Regions from separate parts of the Halopseudomonas sp. T1L2 genome, predicted to be linked through region 2. Evidence: riboswitches for the same ligand, from Rfam matches in the RefSeq annotation. Region 2 holds a riboswitch; the other holds the start of a gene.
The links. A riboswitch is a leader RNA that binds a small molecule or an ion and turns the genes downstream of it on or off. The one in region 2 is predicted to bind cobalamin.
Positions count from the first base shown of each region.

Region 1 (4,392 bases), 1.1 Mb from region 2:
GGGCGGGGTTTGTCGGTACAGAGTTGTCAGCAGGTGAAGCTTACAGCTGCGGCGTCCAGGTCAGCGACAGGCGCGCGTTCAGCTCTTCGTTCTGGTACGGGTTGCCGGCAAAGTCGTTGGACAGTGCGTATTCCTTCTCCAGCACGTTGCTGACGCTGAGATCCCAACGGGTGGTGTCGCTCATCAGCCAGTTGCCGCGTACTTCCAGGGTGCCGAAACCGGACAGCTTCTGGGTATTGGCTGCGTCATTGTAGCGGGTGCTGTTGGCCACCAGGCTGAAGCCGATGCCGAAGTCGCCGAACTGGCGATCGCTGTCGATGCTCAGCAGGCGCTTGGGACGGCGAGGCAGCAGCTGACCGGTGCTGCGGTCGCGCGGGTCCAGCCAGGTAGCGGATGCGACGGTGTACCAGCCGAGGATGTCGCGCTCGGCAGACAGTTCCAGGCCGTTGATGCGTGCTTCGCTGATATTTTGTGGAATCCAGAAACTGTCCAGCAGGATCAGGTCGTCGATATCCATACGGTAGGCAGACGCCTGAAGCGTGGTGGCGTCAAACTGGCCGCGCCATTGCAGCTCGTAGCTCTTTGAGCTTTCCGGACGCAGGTTCGGATTGGAGCCCCAGGCGTTGTACAGGTCGTTGAAAGTCGGCGCGCGGAAGCCCTCACTGTACGACGCAACCAGTTGCTGGTTGTTGCTCAGGGCAAAGATCAGCGCGCCGTTGAAGGTGTTTTCGCTGCCGAACTGTTCATTGTCGTCATGACGCATACCCAGTTCGACGCTGACCTGCTCACCGCTGAAACGGTATTGGGCAAACGCAGCCTGGTTGTAGCGCTCATCGTCGGTGAAGGCACCGTCAGTGCGCATGCGATCCTCGTACCAGTCCAGCCCCAGCTGCAGGTTATGGGCATCATTTATGCTCAGGTTGTTGAGCCAGCTGGCGGAGTCGCGGTAGGTGTCGTATGACGAGGGGAATACGCTGGAGCGGGTGTCACGGCGGTCTTCGGCGTGGCCGACTTCCAGGCGGGTACGCCACAGGCTGCTGACCTGCCATTGAACGTGTGCTGCCGCGGTGCTCAGGCTGAAGTCATCTTCCGGGTCGCCGAGCAGGTCGTACTCGGTGCTGCCAGTCTGCTCCAGCAGGCGGATGCCGGCTTCAACATCGTCGGTGAAGCTGTGGGTCAGGCTAGCGTTGAACGCGCGATTGCGATAACCGTCTTCGTCGCGATCACCACCGACGCTATTGGTCGTACGATTGATGCCGTCGGTTTCGTTCAGACTGGTGCCCAGCGCAAAGCGGGTCTGGCCGTTGCCGCCGGAAAGTGCCAGATCGCGGGTAAAGGTCTGGTTGCTGCCGACGCCGAGCTTGACGCGCGCATCAAGCCCGTCACGGCCCTGGCGGGTGAAAATCTGTACCACGCCGCCGATGGCGTCGGAGCCGTAGATGGCTGAGCGTGGGCCGCGGATCACCTCAATTCGCTCGATTTGATCGACGCTGATGAATTCCAGACTGGCTTGGCCTGCGCTGGCGCTGGCGATCCGCTGACCGTCGATCAGAACCAGCGTTTGAGTGACGTTGGTGCCGCGCAGGGAAATGCCGCTCAAGCTGCCGAGGCCGCCGTTGGTGGTGATCGACAGGCCGGGCACACGACGCAGCAGGTCGGTCACGCTGTTGGGCTGCAGACGGTCGATATCTGCCCGGGTAAAGACGGTGCTGGCCGCGCTGCTTTCGCTGCGACTTTCGACCTGTCGGGAGGCGGTAACGACGGTATCGGCGAGTGACAGCGCGTCGTTGGCCTGGGCAACGGCGCAGGCCAGCAGGCCGGGGATGATCAGCAGTGACTTGTACATAGATTCCTCAAAAGTTCGGCTTTTGAGGAGGGCGGGAAGTCAGGAGGCAGGCCACCGCGCGGCGGCTGCACGCTGACCGGTGACGCCCTCCGCGACACCTCAGCAGACAGTCGCACGGCATTGCCGTGGCTGTACTCGCGCTGGGCCGGTCTCCGGACTTGGAATCAACACATCATCGCCTTCCCATGCAGAGCACAGTGGCATTTTCGATGATGCTGGCAGGGCTGGCCTGCGATTCCTTACCGTTGCGGGGGCAGTGTCGGATTCTCACCGACTTCCCGTTTCACCCGGACTGCACTGCAGGCCGGACACCCAGGCGACTGGAAGTGGGGCGGACTCTAGGCTTTTCGGCGGGGTGGGTCAAGCCTGCCAGAGGCAGGCTCTTACAAACGGTCGAGGCGGGCGCGAATGGCCGCTTCGATACCGGAAGCGTCCAGACCGCACTCAGCCAGCATTTCAGCGGGCTTGGCGTGCTCGACGTAGATATCGGGCAGACCGAGGTTGAGCACCGGCAGCTTGATACCCTGGGCCAGCAGCCATTCGTTGACCGCGCTGCCGGCGCCGCCCATGACGGCGTTTTCCTCCACGGTCACCAGCAGGTCATGGCTGGCGCTCAGCTCCGCGATCAACTGAGTGTCCAGCGGCTTGACGAAGCGCATGTTGGCAACGGTCGCATTCAGTGCCTCGGCAGCCTTGCTGGCCTGCTGGTGCAGGGTGCCGAAGCAGAGGATGGCAACCTTTTCGCCCCGGCGGGTAAGTAGGCCCTTGCCGATCGGCAGCGGCTCCAGCGCCGGATCGATGGGCACGCCCGGGCCGGTACCACGCGGATAGCGCACAGCCGCCGGGCCTTCGTGCAGGTAACCGGTGGTCAGCATCTGGCGGGTCTCGTTCTCGTCGGCCGGCGCCATGATCAGCATGTTCGGCAGGCAGCGCAGGTACGACAGGTCGAAGCTGCCGGCGTGGGTCGGGCCGTCCTCGCCAACCAGACCGGCGCGGTCGATGGCAAACAGCACGTCCAGATTCTGCACCGCAACGTCGTGGATCAACTGATCGTAGCCGCGCTGCAGGAAGGTCGAATAGATGGCAACCACCGGCTTGGCGCCTTCACAGGCCATGCCCGCAGCGAGGGTGACGGCATGCTGCTCGGCGATGGCGACGTCAAAGTAGCGCCTGGGGAAACGCTCGGAGAAGGCAATCAGGTCCGAGCCTTCCTTCATGGCCGGGGTAATGCCGATCAGGCGCTCGTCCTGCTCGGCCATGTCGCACAGCCACTGGCCGAAGATGTTCGAGAATTTCGGTTTGCTGACGCCGTTGCTCGGGGCCTTGGGCTCCAGCTTGGTGATGGCGTGGTAGCCGATCGGGTCGGCCTCGGCGGGGGAAAACCCCTTGCCCTTCTGGGTGATCACGTGGAGGAACTGCGGGCCCTTGAGCTCGCGCATGTTCTTCAGGGTGCGTACCAGCGTAGGCAGGTCGTGCCCGTCGATCGGGCCGATGTAGTTCCAGCCCAGCTCCTCGAACAGGGTGCCCGGCACCAGCATGCCCTTGGCGTGTTCTTCGGTCTTGCGTGCCAGCTCCCAGGCCGGCGGAATCTTGGACAGGACCTTCTTGCTGCCCTCGCGCATGTGCGAGTAGGTGCGACTGGACAGGATCTTGGCCAGGTAGTTGGACAGGCCACCGACATTGCGCGAGATCGACATGTCGTTGTCGTTCAGCACGACCAGCATGTTGGCTTCGACTTCCGAGGCGTGGTTGAGCGCTTCAAAGGCCATGCCCGCAGTCAGCGCGCCGTCGCCGATCACGGCAACGGTGCGGCGATCCAGGCCTTGCAGGCCTGCAGCGATGGCCATGCCCAGGCCGGCGCTGATCGAGGTGCTGGAATGGCCGACGCCAAAGGTGTCGTAGGGGCTTTCACTGCGCCGCGGGAAGGCGGCCAGACCGTTCTTTTGGCGCAGGCTGGCCATTTGTTCGCGGCGGCCGGTGAGAATCTTGTGCGGGTAGGCCTGATGGCCAACGTCCCACAGCAGGCGGTCGTCCGGCGTGTGATAGACGTAGTGCAGGGCGATAGTCAGCTCGATGACGCCCAGCCCCGCGCCGAAATGCCCGCCGGTCTGGCCGACACTCCAGAGCAGAAAGGCCCGCAGCTCATCGGCCAGCTCGGGCAGCTGGCTTTCGTCAAGCGCACGCAGCGACTCGGTGTCGTCGATACGGTCCAGCAGCGGCGTGCTGGGGCGATGGAGCGGGATTTCGTGGAAAGTGCTGGGCATCAAACAAGGCTCTGGGTGCCAACGTCGGTGGCGGGAAAACAAGGGCGCAGTTTAACCGATGCAGGCCGATAGCCCAACTGCACGCAGGGCTATCTCAGAAGCGGCGCTGAACGGTGTAGTCAGCCAGCTGGCGCAAGCGCTCTGCTGCGGGGCCGAAGCCTGCGACTGCGCTGAGCGCCTGGTCGCGCAGCTCGGCAGCCAGACGGTGGGCACCGTCCAGCCCGAGCAGTGCCGGGTAGGTCGGCTTGTCGCGGGCCAGGTCGGCACCCTGCTGTTTGCCGA
Region 1 covers NZ_AP040865.1:2,530,656-2,535,047, reverse strand. The annotation lists gene ACZ5WQ_RS11935 (TonB-dependent receptor domain-containing protein) at 41-1,846, opposite strand; cobalamin riboswitch at 1,973-2,176, opposite strand; gene dxs (1-deoxy-D-xylulose-5-phosphate synthase) at 2,230-4,110, opposite strand; gene ACZ5WQ_RS11925 (polyprenyl synthetase family protein) at 4,205-4,392, opposite strand, start outside.
Region 1: another riboswitch for cobalamin. It lies ahead of ACZ5WQ_RS11935 (TonB-dependent receptor domain-containing protein); the one in region 2 lies ahead of btuB (TonB-dependent vitamin B12 receptor).

Region 2 (4,392 bases):
TGCCGCGCTGCCGGCAGGGACCCGGCTGGAAATCGGCGGTGACAGCGAAGGGTCTGGCGACGCCAACCGTGCGCTCTTTACCACGGCACCGATCGGTATCCTGCTGCTGTTGTTCTTCCTGTTGCTGCAGTTCAATTCGTTCAAACGTCTTGGCATTGTTTTGCTCACGGTCCCGTTGGCCAGTGCCGGGGTGTTGCCGGGGCTGGTGTTCTCCGGTGTGCCGTTTGGCTTCCAGTCGTTGCTTGGGGTGATTGCCCTGGTCGGTATTGTGGTCAACAACGCGATTGTGCTGATCGATGTGGTCGATCAGGGACTGGCGCAGGGCAGGGCGATCGATCAGTCGGTGTCGGATGCCGTGATGCGTCGAACCCGTCCGATTTTGCTGACCACCGCCACCACCATCGCTGGGCTGCTGCCGTTGGCATTCTCCAGTTCGACACTCTGGCCGCCGATGGCCTGGGCGATTATTTCGGGGCTGCTCGCGTCCACCGTACTGACATTGCTGGTGGTTCCGGCGGTCTGTCGGCTGTGGTTGCGACCGGCAACCCCGGGGGCGGAAAAGGCGGCAATGCAGATTAACTGAGTGCCGAACGGGCACACTGAAGAAATTTTCAATAAATCGTCTGCAAGTGCTTGACTCGGTTGGTGGAATCTATAGAATGCGCGCCAGTTCCGACGGACAAGTTGATCGACTTCAAGGCGATTTACGGCGTTCGGAAGAACGATGCGCAGCGGTAGTTCAGTTGGTTAGAATACCGGCCTGTCACGCCGGGGGTCGCGGGTTCGAGTCCCGTCCGCTGCGCCATTATTCAAGAAGCCCCAGTTCGCAAGAACTGGGGTTTTTTTGTGCCTGTTTTTCGGTCTCCTCGGTGCTAGCCCAGATGGCCGGGGTCAATTGGCTCGCCGTTCCAGGCATGCAGCCGCGCGCGGATATCTTCGAACATGGCGTCATATTCATGGTGCGCTTTCAGTGACATGAACTCTGGCGTCAACACCCCGTGGCGGCGCAGAATATGATCGATATTGCTGGCGAAGTTGAACGCCGTATCGCGTGGCAGCGAAAAGTGTTCGTGCACCTCGGCATCGTTAATCGTGCCATCGACGCTGAACTCGACTGCACGGCACTGGTCCGCGATGGTGTAGTGAATGTCGATGCTGAACCCGCTATCGCTGGGTAGCAGGCGCATACGGTTGATATGCAGGTGGCCCGGTTCAAACATGTCTTCCTCCTGGGCAAGGTGGGGACGCTCGACCAGTTATAGGCCTAATTGAGTGTCGGGGAAACTGTTGTGCTGAAAGCGTGGTGCATCCGACGGTCGCTTGGTAGGAGGCGCCGGGGGTATGCCGAGCCTGAGCTTGACAGGGCGGGAGGTGGCCACTACTCTCTGCCGCGCTTCAGGTGCCCTCCATCTCGAGGAGGGTGAAACTGGGAAGCCGGTGAGTCTGCCAGATCAGACAATTCCGGCGCTGCCCCCGCAACGGTAAGCGACGTCCGCCAACATGGCGAGACACCTGAAATACGCCACTGTGCTGAATGCATGGGAAGGCTCAGGTAGTCGGACTCACGTCCAGTCGCAAGCCCGGAGACCGGCCTGATGCTATTCACGACAGTGCGGTGGGCGCTGTAGGTGTACGGCGTCCTTCCTTTTGTGCATGCCGTGTTCCTGCCGCTCCAGCCTGTCCCGATCAGACAATGTCGTACGGGTCGGTACGACGGAGCAGCCAAGCAGCATGACTATCTTTGCGCGCGCCCCTCTGGCGCTGGGCCTTATTGGCCTTTCTTCCCTTTCTTTCGCCAGCACCCTGGATCTCGGCAGTGATGTTGTCACCGCCACTCGCACCAGCCAGGCCAGCAGTATTGCCGCCACGACCGTTTTCGAGCGGACCGATATAGAGCGGTTGCAGGTCAACACCGCTGAAGAGCTGTTGCGCCGGGCGACCGCGGTCAACCTGATCAACAACGGCGGACCGGGCAAGAGCACCTCGCTGCAGATTCGCGGCAGCAACGACAAACACGTACTGGTGATGATCGACGGTGTTCGCGTCGGCTCCGCGACTTCGGGTGTGGCGGCGCTACAGAATCTGCCGGTTGAGCAGATTGAACGGATCGAGATTGTCCGTGGCCCGCGCTCAAGCCTGTACGGCTCCGAAGCCATTGGTGGCGTAGTGCAAATCTTTACCCGCAAGGGCGGTGACGGCCTGACTCCGTACTTCTCGACCACCGTCGGCAGTCGCCAGCATCGCGCCGGTACTGCGGGTCTGTCCGGTGGGGATGACAACGCCTGGTTCAACCTGGGCGTCAGCAGTCTGGATACCGAAGGCTATGATGCGCGCCCGTCGCGGGAAGTGGACCACGACGGCTACCGCGAGCTGTCGGCCAGCCTGTCCGGCGGCTATCGGTTTGCCAACGGTTTGTTGCTTGATGCCAACCTGCTGCAGGTCGAGTCGCACAACGACTATGACTCCGGCAACAAGGCCAATGCCGACAGCGTGCTCAAGGCCTACGGCGCGCGCGCGCGATTTGCGCCACTGTCGTTCTGGGATGTAACGCTGCAGGCCGGTCGCAGTGAAGATCAGAACGAGAACTTCAAGGGCAGCACATTTGATTCCCGCTACGACACCCGCCGCGATACCGCCAGCTGGCAGAACGATTTTGCCCTGAGCGAAAACCAGTTGCTCACCGTCGGTTACGACTGGCAGCAAGACAGCATCAGCAGCAGCGTCGATTACCCCGAGGACAGCCGCTACAACCACGGCCTGTTTGCCCAGTACCTGCTGCACGCCGGCCGTCACGAATGGCAGCTGGGGCTGCGCCACGACGACAACGAGGCTTACGGTGAGCACACCACCGGCAGTGTCGGTTACGGCTATGCGCTGACCGACAGCATCAGCCTGACCTCCAGCTATGGCACGGCCTTCAGCGCGCCGACCTTCAACCAGTTGTACTTCCCGGGTTACGGCAATCCGGATATCCAGGCGGAAACCTCGCGCAACGTCGAAGTCGGTCTGCGCGGTCAGCACCGCTGGGGCAGTTGGTCGGCCAATGCCTTCCGCAATGACATCGACGACATGATTGCCAGCGTCCGGGTGGGCGGTGTGTCGATGGCCGAAAACGTCGACAAGGCCCGTATCACTGGTCTGGAACTGGAAGTCTTGACCCAACAACTGGGCTGGAACTGGCAGGCCAACTTGACCCTGCAGGATCCGGAGAACCGTTCCAGCAGCGCCAATGATGACCTGCTGCTGCGCCGCGTACCGGAGCAAATTTTCAATCTGGATGTCGACCGTCGCTTCGGCCGCATCGGCCTGGGCGCAAGCGTTCACGCTGAGGGTCGCCGTTGGGACAACGCCACCAATACCAATGACCTGCATGGCTACAACACCGTTGAATTGCGCGCCGAGTATTGGCTGAGCCATGCCTGGCGAGTGCAGGCGCGGGTCAGCAACCTGTTCGACAACGAGTACGAAACTGCCGCGACCTACACGCAGCCGGGCCGGGCAGGGTATCTGACCCTGCGCTACCAGCCGCTGTAATTGCGTCGTTTGACTGGCGTCACCGCTTGCGTTGGCGCTGCGATTAGAAAGCCGGGCTATGCCCGGCACTGACGTTTGGATAAACCGCAAAGGAGAAAGGCTGTGCTGAAAACCTCGAAACATACCCAACTGGTGGTTGGCGCGCTGCTGCTGGCGCTGATGATCATGACGCGCGGTAGCCACTTCCCGCAGCTCAACCTGCCAAGCGCCTCCTGGGCGGTGTTCTTCCTGGTCGGCGTGCTGCTGCGCCCGGTTTGGGCCTACCCGCTGTTCTTTGCAGTCGCTTTTGTAGTGGACGTGATGACGGTCGGCTGGGTAAATGCCGGTCACCACTGTATGACTATCGCCTACTGGGCGCTGCTGCCCGGTTACGCCGCACTCTGGTTCGGCGGCCGGATGTACGCTAGCTGGCACCGTGACCAGGCCTCGTCGCTGCTGGTGCTGGTACCGACCATGATGCTCAGTGCGCTGGTCTGTCAGGTCTTCACCAGCGGCGGCTTCTACTGGTTCTCCGGCCGCTACGCCGAACCGACCTTCGCCGGCATGATCGAGCGCTTGGCCCATTACTACCCGTCCTACTTGAGCACTATGGCCGCGTACGTTGCTGTCGCCGCCGTGCTCTACGTGGGTGTGCGCAGCGCCGCTGCGCTGCTGGGTCATTCGAGCCAGCGCGCATGAGTGAGTCTGCCGAACGGGATCAGCGCCACCGCGAGCGCATGCAGCGCAAGAAGGAAGTGGTCGATCAGAAGATCGCCCAGGCACCTGATGAGCGTGGTGTGCTGCTAGTGCTGACCGGCAACGGCAAGGGCAAGAGTAGCTCCGGTTTCGGCATGGCCGCGCGGGCGCTGGGGCATGGCC
Region 2 covers NZ_AP040865.1:1,381,172-1,385,563, reverse strand. The annotation lists gene ACZ5WQ_RS06485 (efflux RND transporter permease subunit) at 1-583, shown strand, start outside; tRNA gene ACZ5WQ_RS06480 (tRNA-Asp) at 729-805, shown strand; gene ACZ5WQ_RS06475 (DUF5064 family protein) at 873-1,220, opposite strand; cobalamin riboswitch at 1,381-1,610, shown strand; gene btuB (TonB-dependent vitamin B12 receptor) at 1,732-3,534, shown strand; gene ACZ5WQ_RS06465 (hypothetical protein) at 3,694-4,212, shown strand; gene cobO (cob(I)yrinic acid a,c-diamide adenosyltransferase) at 4,209-4,392, shown strand, end outside.